Regions from separate parts of the Mesorhizobium sp. WSM4850 genome, predicted to be linked through region 2. Evidence: riboswitches for the same ligand, from Rfam matches in the RefSeq annotation. Region 2 holds a riboswitch; each other region holds the start of a gene.

Region 1 (3,266 bases), on a different contig from region 2:
CGAGCAGCTCGGCGAGGTCCAGCTCGTCTATGTCGACATCGGCCGCGCCGACCTGCCGCTGGTGACCAAGCTGCCAGGCAATGTCGAGGTCAAGCGCGGCGCTGCGCTGCGGTTGAATGCCGATGCCGGCGACCTGCATATTTTCGATGCCGACGGACATTCATTCACGCTCCACAAAGCGGAAGCAAAGGCAGCCTGAGAGCGGCAGCCGAACTGATGGAGTTTGGTGACCCAAAAACAAGAGCGGCGGGCAAAGCCCGCCGCTCTTGTGCGTTCCGGTCGCTGTTAGAGCGACGTGCGTCCAAGTGGACGCACAAAAGTACGCTCTAACACTTTAACGCTGCGCATCGTGCTTTCCGAAAATCGAACCGATTTTCGGGCCGATGCGCTAGCGGCCGAACAGGCTCCGGTCGCTGCCCTGCGGGGCGGACTTCTGTAAGTCGCCCGACGAGTTGAGCAGCTTGTAGACCGGCGAGCCGGTATTGCGTACCGAAGACGTCTGCGTGTTGTCGACGTTGATGGTCGCCTGCTTGTTGATGTCGGTTCCGCCAAAGTTGTCGCTACCGGCAAAAGCGCTGCCGGCAGCAATCAAAAGCGCGGCGGCGGTAACAACGATCTTCTTCATTTTCAAAACTCCTGGATTTTCTTGGTTCCACCAGCGCGGCGGGCAAATGCCGCCGCCGCTGTTGGAACGAACTGTTAGTTGTTGCCGAACAGGTTACGGTCGCTGCCGTTGACGGGTTTCTCGTGAGCCGGAACCGGATTCTGCGCCGAAGCCGAATTCCGAATCGAAGCCGTGTACGAGTTGCTGTCGACCGCGGCGGCCGGTTGGTTGGCACCGTTCGATCCAAAGTTGTCGCTGCCGGCAAAAGCGCCGCCGGAGATGGCCACAATGGCGGCGGTGGCAAGAATGAGCTTCTTCATTTCAAATACTCCTGAGTTCCTCAGATCCCGAGCGGCGGACCGCCACTTTGCTGTTTGGGACCAGCTGTTAATTGTTGCCGAAAAGGTTGCGGTCGGCGCCCGGGCCAACGGGCTGCTTTTCAGCGTGAGCCGGCGTCTGGACAGAGGCCGTATACGAGCTGTCGATCGCAGCAGTCGGCTGGTTGGCGGCGTTGGACCCATAATGGTCGCTGCCGGCAAAGGCGCTGCCGGTGATGGCCAGAGCGGCGACGGCAGCAAGAGCGATCTTTTTCATTTTAGTACTCCAGTATCTTAGTCTTCCGTCCGCCTAGCGGCGTGTCTTGGGAGGATGCGCGTCATTCGGACAGCCCCGATGTGGGAAGGCCATTCGGCGGATTCCAATCACGAAGTTGTTCCGTGTGGACCAAGAATCTACACCTTGAAATTGTACCAGAGGCATCTGCTACCATGGTTTTATGGTTTGTTTTCAATATCTTATTCAAAATTAGCCATTCATGATTTGACGGATTGGCGGATCTGCGTTCACAGGGTGCTGCACGCTGTCAACAGAAACGAACCGTTCGGTTCGATTTTAGAAGCGGCTAATAGTCACTTTGGTAAACTGTTAACTTTCCTGATCTCCGCCGCGGGTCAGATTCGATGTCACAGCAGCCGACAGTGGCCGCCGAAAAGTGGGTTTCAGCCCTGCAGATATAAACCTGCAGGTTTCGCCGGCGGTGTCGCGCCGCATGGATACGATGTCGCTTTCATGCCGACAGTCAGCCGGCCGGCATGATTAGATCACGCCATCTCAGGTGCCGCTTGGTGACGACGAAGCGGAGAATTGGGAAGCCGGTCAGAACCCGGTGCTGCCCCCGCAACGGTGGTGGAGTTCAAGTCGCAACGGGAGACCACTGGGCCACAAGCCTGGGAAGGTGTCGCGATGAGTCCGCAAGGACACTCCAGAGCCCGGAAACCAGCCCGAGATTTTTAGACTCGACTGATCGCGGTGGGCGGTCAAGAGGTGGATGATGCATGTCGGCCCTGTCGCCGGTCTGCGGCCGATCCTCCCTCCATCACCACCAGTTCAGTCCTTACACGAGGACAGGACATGGACGCGCGCAACGACATGCTGAGGCTCTTGCACGGCCGCAGGCAAGGCTATTCGCTCGAGCAGCCCTTCTACACCGATCCAGATTTCTTCAAGCTCGACATGGAGCTGATCTGGTATCGCGACTGGCTGTTCATCGGCCACGATTGCGAGTTGCCGAAAGCTGGCAGCTATATCACCGCCCAGATTGGCGACTATCCGGTCGTGCTGGTCCGCGACCAGCAAGGCAAGATCAATGCCTTCCACAATTCCTGCCGGCATCGCGGCAGCCGTGTCTGCAATGCCGACAAGGGCACTGCGGCGAAGCTGGTCTGCCCCTATCACCAGTGGACCTACGAGTTGGACGGCCGGCTGTTGTTTGCTCGCCAGATGGCAGACGGCTTCGACAAGAGCCAGTTCAGCCTGAAGCCGGTGGCTTGCGAAAGCGTTGGCGGCTACATCTTCATCTGCCTGGCCAACGAGCCGGTCGACTTCGCGCCGATGCGAGCCATGATCGAGCCTTACCTCCTGCCGCACCGGCTGCGCGAGGCAAAAGTCGCCTTCGAATCGACCATCGTCGAGAAGGGCAACTGGAAGCTCGTCTGGGAGAACAACCGCGAGTGCTATCATTGCGCCGGCAACCATCCGGAACTCTGCAAGACATTCCCGGAAGCGCCGACGGTGACCGGGGTGCAGGGCGCCGACAGCGATCCGGAGATGCTCGCGCACTGGGCGAAATGCGAGGCGGCAGGCCTGCCGAGCAAGTTCCGCATCGATCCGGCCGGGCAGTATCGCGCCACCCGCGCGCCGCTGCTGCGCGACGCCGTCAGCTACACGATGACGGGAAGACGCGCGGTGAAGAAGAACCTTTCCGACAGCGTTTCGACCGACCGTATCGGCTCGCTGCTGCTCTATCACTATCCGACGACCTGGAACCATATCCTCGGCGATCATGCCGTCACCTTCCGCGTGCTGCCGATCAGTGCCACGGAAACGGCCGTCACCACCAAATGGCTTGTCCATAAGGACGCGGTCGAAGGCGTCGATTACGACCTCGCCGAACTCACCCATGTCTGGACCGAGACCAACGATCAGGACCGTCGCATCGTCGAGGAAAACGCCTTCGGCATCCTGTCGCCGGCCTATGAGCCCGGCCCCTATTCGGAACTGCATGAGGGCGGCGTCATCCAGTTTGTCGAATGGTACGCCTCCTTCATCGGGCCGCGCCTTGCCGAGGTCGGGCGGCCGGCGCTGCGCAGCGTCGCCTGAACGA
Region 2 (3,266 bases):
GCCAGCGGCAGGAACCACACGTTCCCCGAGATAAGGGCAACGCCGATCATCAGCAGCGTGTTGGCCAGATAGATCGGATTGCGGCTGACGGCGAAGGGGCCCGATGTCACCAGATGGTCCGGCACGGCGTTCGGGTGGAGCGTCGTCTTTGCCCGGATCATGATGCGGATCGCCGTGAACCAGAGTGCGACGACGCCGAACAATGCCACCCAGCCGGCCGCGAACAGGATGTCGCCCAAAAGGCCGCCGATCCATGGCAGCGGATAAAGCAAGCCAAGCGCGATGCTGACGGCGATGGCCGCGACATAGATCAGCGGCGGCCACGGTATAAACCCCGGTTTTTGCTGTCCCGGTTTCTGTTGGCCCGGTTTCTGCTGATGGTCGGTCATTGTGCTCCTCCCTCCATCAAAGTGCCGTCGGCCTTGGCAGTGCAGGCGCCGGCGAGCTCGTCGAGATGCGCCTTCCATTCCGCAGCCTGGTCGTTGCGGTAGAGCCGATCAAGCGTGGCCTCGCCCTCGAGCGTATCGAGCATGCAGACACAATAGCTGCTGCAGAACTCCGTGTCGCGCGATTGCTCGCACGATGCCTGGCATTCTTTCAGGAAGGTGACCTGCCTGGTTTCAACGGCTGCCGGCATGACTTGCGAAATCAGCCAGACCGAGCCGATCAGCACCGGCTGGTGGATCAGATAGAAGGCGAGGCTGTGCCGGCCGATAAAGACCAGCGGATTAGTCCAGCGGCCGGGCGTTAGGCCCGCCAGCCGCGTCAGCATGCCGGAGGCGAAGGCAAGCTTTGCCGCTGCGATGCCGGCAAGCACAGCGCCGAACCATGGAAACAGCGGGACATAATCGTTGGAGCGCGGGTTGGTTGCCGACAGGCCGACCCACCACAGGGCCGGATGATCGAAGATCTCGGACCTGAGGTAGAGCGGCGCGGTGATGACGAAAGCTGCGACAACCAGCGTCAGCAGCGCCGGCAGCCGCAGAAACGCCAGGCCGAGCAGGCTGGCGAGCGCGATCTCGTGCAGGATGCCGAAGAAGATGAAACTGTCGGGTGTGGCAAGCCTGGTGGCGGCCGATATGGCGAGCGCCGCCCCGCCGACCATGGCGAAGCGTTTCCAGAAGCCGTTCCAGCGGATTTGCTTGCCATGGGCGAGGAACAGGCTGACGCCGACCAGGAACAGGAAGGTCGAAGCGATGCAGCGCGCGTAGAATTTCCACCAGCCAAAGGCGGTCAGGCCGGGATCGGTGTAGCCGAAGAATTCGAGATCCCAGGTGAGATGGTAGCTCGCCATGGCAAGCAAAGCGATGCCGCGGGCGACGTCGATGGCGATGATGCGCCTGGATCGGTCCTGAACGGCCGGCGTAGGAATGGTCATGGTCTCGCAATTCTGATTCAGTGCTGCAAGACGACTATCATGGTTGCCCCGGACAAAAGAAGACAGGCGCCGCCCTTCCTTCTCCCCTTGTGGGAGAAGGTGGATTGGCGCGCAGCGCCAAGACGGAAGAGGGGTGTTGGACGGAGCGCGGCTTTTGCCAAGCTGGAACACCCCTCATCCGACCTCGCTTCGCGAGGCCACCTTCTCCCACAAGGGGAGAAGAAAGAGCCCCCGAGAAACGATTACCTTGACGGCGCATTCGCGCTGCTAGCTGGCGGAATTTGGTTTGCCGGGCGCGGCGATTCTGCCTATAGTCGCAGCCGTCGTCGGTTCCGTTTTGGAACCAAGAGGGAATGCGGTAGGGGCAAAATTCGCCCGATGCCGTGGCTGCCCCCGCAACTGTGTGCGGTAGTCCTCTCCATATGCCACTGAAGATTTTCTTCGGGAAGAGCTTCTTCGGGAAGGTGGGGAAGGGCGCTGATCCGCGAGCCAGGAGACCTGCCGGCGACAGGAGAACTGACTTCTATGCCCTCGGGTGGAGGGCGAAAGGACAAGACATGAATACCGCTTCCGTCTCGCTCGGCGCTTCCGTCTCCTCGCAGTCGCGCTTTGGGCAGTTGGCGCTTGCTGCATTTCTCGGCGTTTTCGTCATGGGCTTTGTCGGCTTCTCGCATATCGATGCGGTCCACAATGCCGCTCACGACTATCGCCATTCGATGGGCTTTCCATGCCACTGACGGGGGGCCACTGACGAGGGGCTGACACCATGACACTGTTTCGCAACGTCGTGTTCATCGCGGCGATCGCAGGGCTAGTGGCCGGCGTCGTTCTGGCCTGCATGCAGGCCTACGCCACCGTGCCACTCATCCTCAAGGCAGAAGTCTACGAACAGGCCGGCGGTGGTCACACGCATGACCATGGTTTGTCGCCGGCCGCAGCAGGCAGCAATGCCATGAGCAGCGCCGTGCCGGCTGAAGCAGCCACCGCGGAAGAGGAAGGCTGGGCGCCGGCCGATGGCTTCGAGCGCTTCGCTTTCAACGTCGTTGCCAACGTCGTCACCGGCATCGGCTTTGCGCTGATCCTGGTCGCCGCTTCGGAATTCGCCGGCGGCATCGGCAATTGGCGACAGGGCCTGTTCTGGGGCCTTGCCGGCTTCGCGGTGTTCACGCTGGCCCCGAACCTCGGCCTGCCGCCCGAACTGCCGGCGATGCCGGCGGCCGATTTCGCCCAGCGCCAGATCTGGTGGACGGCGACCGTGGTGGCGACGGCTGCCGGTCTCGGGCTGCTCGCCTTTCGCAAATCGCTGCCGCTGGCCCTTCTTGCCGTAGCGTTGATCGTCGCGCCGAATATTGTCGGCGCGCCGCAGCCCGAAAGTTTCGAATCGCCGATCCCGGAAGGCCTGCACCACCAGTTCGTGGTGGCGGTGACGCTGACCAATCTGGTGTTCTGGCTGGTGCTCGGCGCTGTCGTCGGCGTGGTGCGCGGCCGCTTGACCGGCGCCGCAACCGGCCTGCGCGACAGCCTTGCCTGATCGCGCTGCTCCAGGCAGCAAGCTGACCCTGGTCGTCGGCGGTGCACGCTCGGGCAAGAGCGCGCATGCCGAAAGCCTGGTGACGGCCTGTCCAGCGCCGTGGACCTACATCGCCACGGCGCAAGCCTATGACGACGAGATGCACGAACGCATCGCGCTGCACCGAGCGCGGCGTTGCGACGGTTGGACGACGATCGATGCGCCGCTCGATCTCGTCGGCGCGATCGGGGCGCTGCCTGACGGCCGGCCTGTCCTGATCGACTGCCTGACGCTGTGGCTGTCCAACCATATGCTGGCCGAACGCGACATTGAGGCCGAATGCCGAGGGCTGGCGGATGTGCTGTCGCGGCCGCGCGG
Region 3 (3,266 bases), on a different contig from region 2:
CTCCTGCTGCCATGGCCAATTCGAACGCCCTGTGGCGCAAGCTCAGAAGGCTTCCGGGTGCATCGCGCTGGCGATCTTGCCGATCGCCTCGATGTTAGCAGGTCCGGGCGTCAGCTCGGCATAGCGCAGCGCGACGAAGCGCTCGCTCCTGACCGCATCGGTCTCCTTCATTGCCGGATGGACTTTGAGGAAGTCGAGCAGTTTCCTGTAACCGCCGCCGTCCTGGTAGTCGAGCAGGATCAGGAACTGCGGATTGCGGGAAGCGACCGTTTCCCAGTCCGTGTTGCCCCAGTTCGTCTGCATGTCGGCCATGATGTTGTCGCCGCCGGCAGCGGCGATCATGGCGCTGGGGATCGCGAACTTGCCTGATGTGAAGGGTTTGTCTTCGCCGGAGTCGTAGAGAAACACCCGCGTCCGCTCGCGGTCGCCGGCCTTTGCCGTGATATCGGCGAGTTGCGCTTTCCAGCCTGAAACGAGTTTTTCCGCCTTGGCTTGCTTGCCGAAAATCCTGCCCAGCTTTTCGATGTCGCCGTAGAGCAGGTCCATCGAGGCGGCGGGGCGGTTGTTGTCGAGATGGACGCAGCTTTCCGTCAGCACCAGCGTCTTGACGCCGTGCGGCGCCAGCGTATCTGGCGTTACCTCGCCGCCCGGCTTCATACCGTAATACCAGCCGGCGAAGAAGAAATCGGGCTCGACCGCGACCAGGTTTTCGAGCGCCGGGTATTTCGGCGCAAGTTCAGGGATCGCGCCCTGCTTGGCCTTGAATTCCGGACCGACCTTGTACCATCCGGTGATGCCGGTCAGGCCGACGATCGACGGTTGCAGCCCCAGCGCGAAGGCCATCTCGGCCATGTTCATATCCTGGATGACGGCACGCTTCGGCGCGGCGTCGAACGTCAGCGGCGTACCGCAGCTGTCGACTGTTACCGGGAAAGCGAAGGCGGTCTGGGCAAGCAGCAGAGAGGCAAAAGACAGTGCGAGGCGTTTCACGGATGTTGCTCCTTGGTTAGATCAGAAGAGGCACGGTTCGGGACTTCGAACACCGTGAGTTCGCGGTCTTCGGTCGGATGGCGCAGCCGAAGCACGTCGACGCCGAAAATCTCGCGGATCAACTGCTTGGTCAGCGCCTCGCGCGGACCGGCGAGTGCCTGCAGCCGGGCCTCGTTCATCACCGCGACCCTGGTGGCAAATGGCGTGACCAGCGACAGATCATGCAGCACCGCCACGACGGTCATGCCAAGCTGCGATACGAGTTCGAGAAGTTCGCTGCGGGCGCGCGGATCGAGATGATTGGTCGGTTCATCGAGGAACAGGATTTTCGGCTCCTGGGCGATGGCGCGCGCCAACTGGGCGCGTTGCCGCTCACCACCCGACAGCGAGCCGATCGTGCGGCCGAGCAGCGGCAGCAGGCCAGTTCTGCGAAGCGCTTCGACGACGACGTCGCGTTGCTCGCTCCTGCGTCGCCAGCCGGCATGCGGGACCCGCCCAAGTCCGACGTAGTCGATCACGGCAAGCCGCGGATCGGGCTGATCGGTCTGGCCGACGACCGCCATGTGCAGCGCCCGCTCGGCGGCCGGAAATGTCTCCAGCCGGCGTCCGGAAAATCTCACACCTCCCGCGCTCGGACGCAGCGTGCCGCATAGCATGCGCAGCAGCGTCGTCTTGCCGGCGCCGTTGGGACCGATGATGGCGAGGCGGTCTCCCGCCGCGACGGAAAGGCTGACCGCACTGACCAGGCGCTGGCCATTCGCCGTGGCGCTCAGTTCACGCGCTTCAAGAAGAGGCTGGCAGGCATCCAACTTACCGTCACTTTCTCAAATGGCGACGGAAGGAAGCTGGACCGGCCGACAAGACCGATGTCCACGTCTCCTCCCGGCACACCCCGTCCGGTCAACTCGTGCGATGGCAGGTCTCCTGGCTCGCGGGTCCTTGCGCCATCCTGCCTTCCCAGCCTTGGCCAGTGGCATTTCGGATTTTGCTCGCCGCTTACAGTTGCGGGGGCAGCCACGGCCTCGATCCGAAGATCTCACCGTGTTCCCTTTTCACCCCTCGCCTTTCGGCTTGGGGACCATCAGTCAGCCACCCTAGTTTTCCGCCAATCCCAGCGCAATAAATTTCCGGGTTCCGGAGTGCCCCGCGAGCAATGGTCTTGTCAGAACGAGCATACCGAATCTCGTAATGTAATAACGTTACTACTTAAAAGACAACGCCTGCGCCTGTCAACCCCTTCGCCCAACGCTTTCGGCTTGCCGATCACCGTCGCATTGCGCGGTGCGCAATTTCGATCAAACTGCCTCCACCAGTAAGCGATACCATGACCTGGCCAATGCGCAGTCCCACAGCGAGGAGCCATATGAACCCGACCGAGAAAGCGCTGTGGTTCGTCGAAAGCCATCTGCCGGAGGCCATCTCGCTCGACGATGTCGCCAACAGCAGCGGCGTGTCGCGCTTTCACGTGACGCGGGCTTTCGGTGCGGCGACCGGACGTTCGGTGATGGGCTACCTGCGTTCTCGCCGCCTGACCGAGGCGGCGCGCAGGCTCGCCGCCGGCGCACCGGACATCCTCTCGGTCGCGCTCGACGCCGGCTATGCCTCGCATGAGGCTTTCACCCGTGCCTTCCGCGACCAGTTCGGCACCACGCCGGAACTGGTGCGCGCGCAAGGCTCGCTCAAAAACCTCGATCTCGTGGAGCCGATCCTGATGGACCAGTCCTTCCTCACCAATCTCGAGCCGCCGCGTTTCGAAACCAGCCGGCCGTTCCTCATCGCCGGTCTCGGCGAGCGCTACAGCTGCGAAACCAGCGCCGGCATCCCGATGCAGTGGCAGCGGTTCGGCCCCTATATCGGCAACATTCCAGGCGAGGTCGGCGACGTCGCCTATGGCGTCTGCGTCAACGGCGACGATGCAGGCAATTTCGACTATATCGCCGGCGTCGAGGTGTCCGATTTTTCGGACCTGCCGAAGGAGTTTTCGCGCGTACGCGTGCCGATGCAGAAATACGCCGTGTTCGCCCATCGTGGCCACATCTCGACCATCCGCCGCACGGTCAACACGATCTGGAACAAATGGCTGCCGGCCTCCGGGCACAAGATTGCCGACGCGCCCGAATTCGAGCGCTACGGCCCCGAATTCGATCCGCGCAGCGGCAATGGCGGGCTGGAAGTCTGGATACCGGTCGGGTGAGGAAGGGCCAGTTTTCAACTTGTGTTGGAGACTAGTGTCGAGGCGCTCCGCCTTATCTTGCCTACTCCCCTTGTCCCACAAG

What was found. Region 2 has a riboswitch for cobalamin ahead of AC0L2Z_RS06575 (CbtB domain-containing protein). Riboswitches for the same ligand answer to the same signal wherever they lie in the genome.
Region 1: it holds a riboswitch for cobalamin, as region 2 does, so the genes downstream of both, AC0L2Z_RS05140 (aromatic ring-hydroxylating oxygenase subunit alpha) here and AC0L2Z_RS06575 (CbtB domain-containing protein) in region 2, are expected to answer to the same signal.
Region 3: it holds a riboswitch for cobalamin, as region 2 does, so the genes downstream of both, AC0L2Z_RS16705 (ABC transporter ATP-binding protein) here and AC0L2Z_RS06575 (CbtB domain-containing protein) in region 2, are expected to answer to the same signal.

The regions. Positions count from the first base shown of each region.
Region 1 covers NZ_JBVVPV010000002.1:435,112-438,377, reverse strand. The annotation lists gene AC0L2Z_RS05160 (ABC transporter ATP-binding protein) at 1-199, shown strand, start outside; gene AC0L2Z_RS05155 (DUF680 domain-containing protein) at 389-625, opposite strand; gene AC0L2Z_RS05150 (DUF680 domain-containing protein) at 700-924, opposite strand; gene AC0L2Z_RS05145 (DUF680 domain-containing protein) at 992-1,198, opposite strand; cobalamin riboswitch at 1,700-1,902, shown strand; gene AC0L2Z_RS05140 (aromatic ring-hydroxylating oxygenase subunit alpha) at 2,015-3,262, shown strand.
Region 2 covers NZ_JBVVPV010000003.1:106,094-109,359, forward strand. The annotation lists gene AC0L2Z_RS06565 (methyltransferase family protein) at 1-389, opposite strand, end outside; gene AC0L2Z_RS06570 (heparan-alpha-glucosaminide N-acetyltransferase) at 386-1,378, opposite strand; cobalamin riboswitch at 1,689-1,898, shown strand; gene AC0L2Z_RS06575 (CbtB domain-containing protein) at 1,936-2,115, shown strand; gene AC0L2Z_RS06580 (CbtA family protein) at 2,145-2,909, shown strand; gene cobU (bifunctional adenosylcobinamide kinase/adenosylcobinamide-phosphate guanylyltransferase) at 2,932-3,266, shown strand, end outside.
Region 3 covers NZ_JBVVPV010000015.1:67,203-70,468, reverse strand. The annotation lists gene AC0L2Z_RS16715 (FecCD family ABC transporter permease) at 1-13, opposite strand, end outside; gene AC0L2Z_RS16710 (ABC transporter substrate-binding protein) at 43-990, opposite strand; gene AC0L2Z_RS16705 (ABC transporter ATP-binding protein) at 987-1,799, opposite strand; cobalamin riboswitch at 1,888-2,088, opposite strand; gene AC0L2Z_RS16700 (AraC family transcriptional regulator) at 2,354-3,184, shown strand.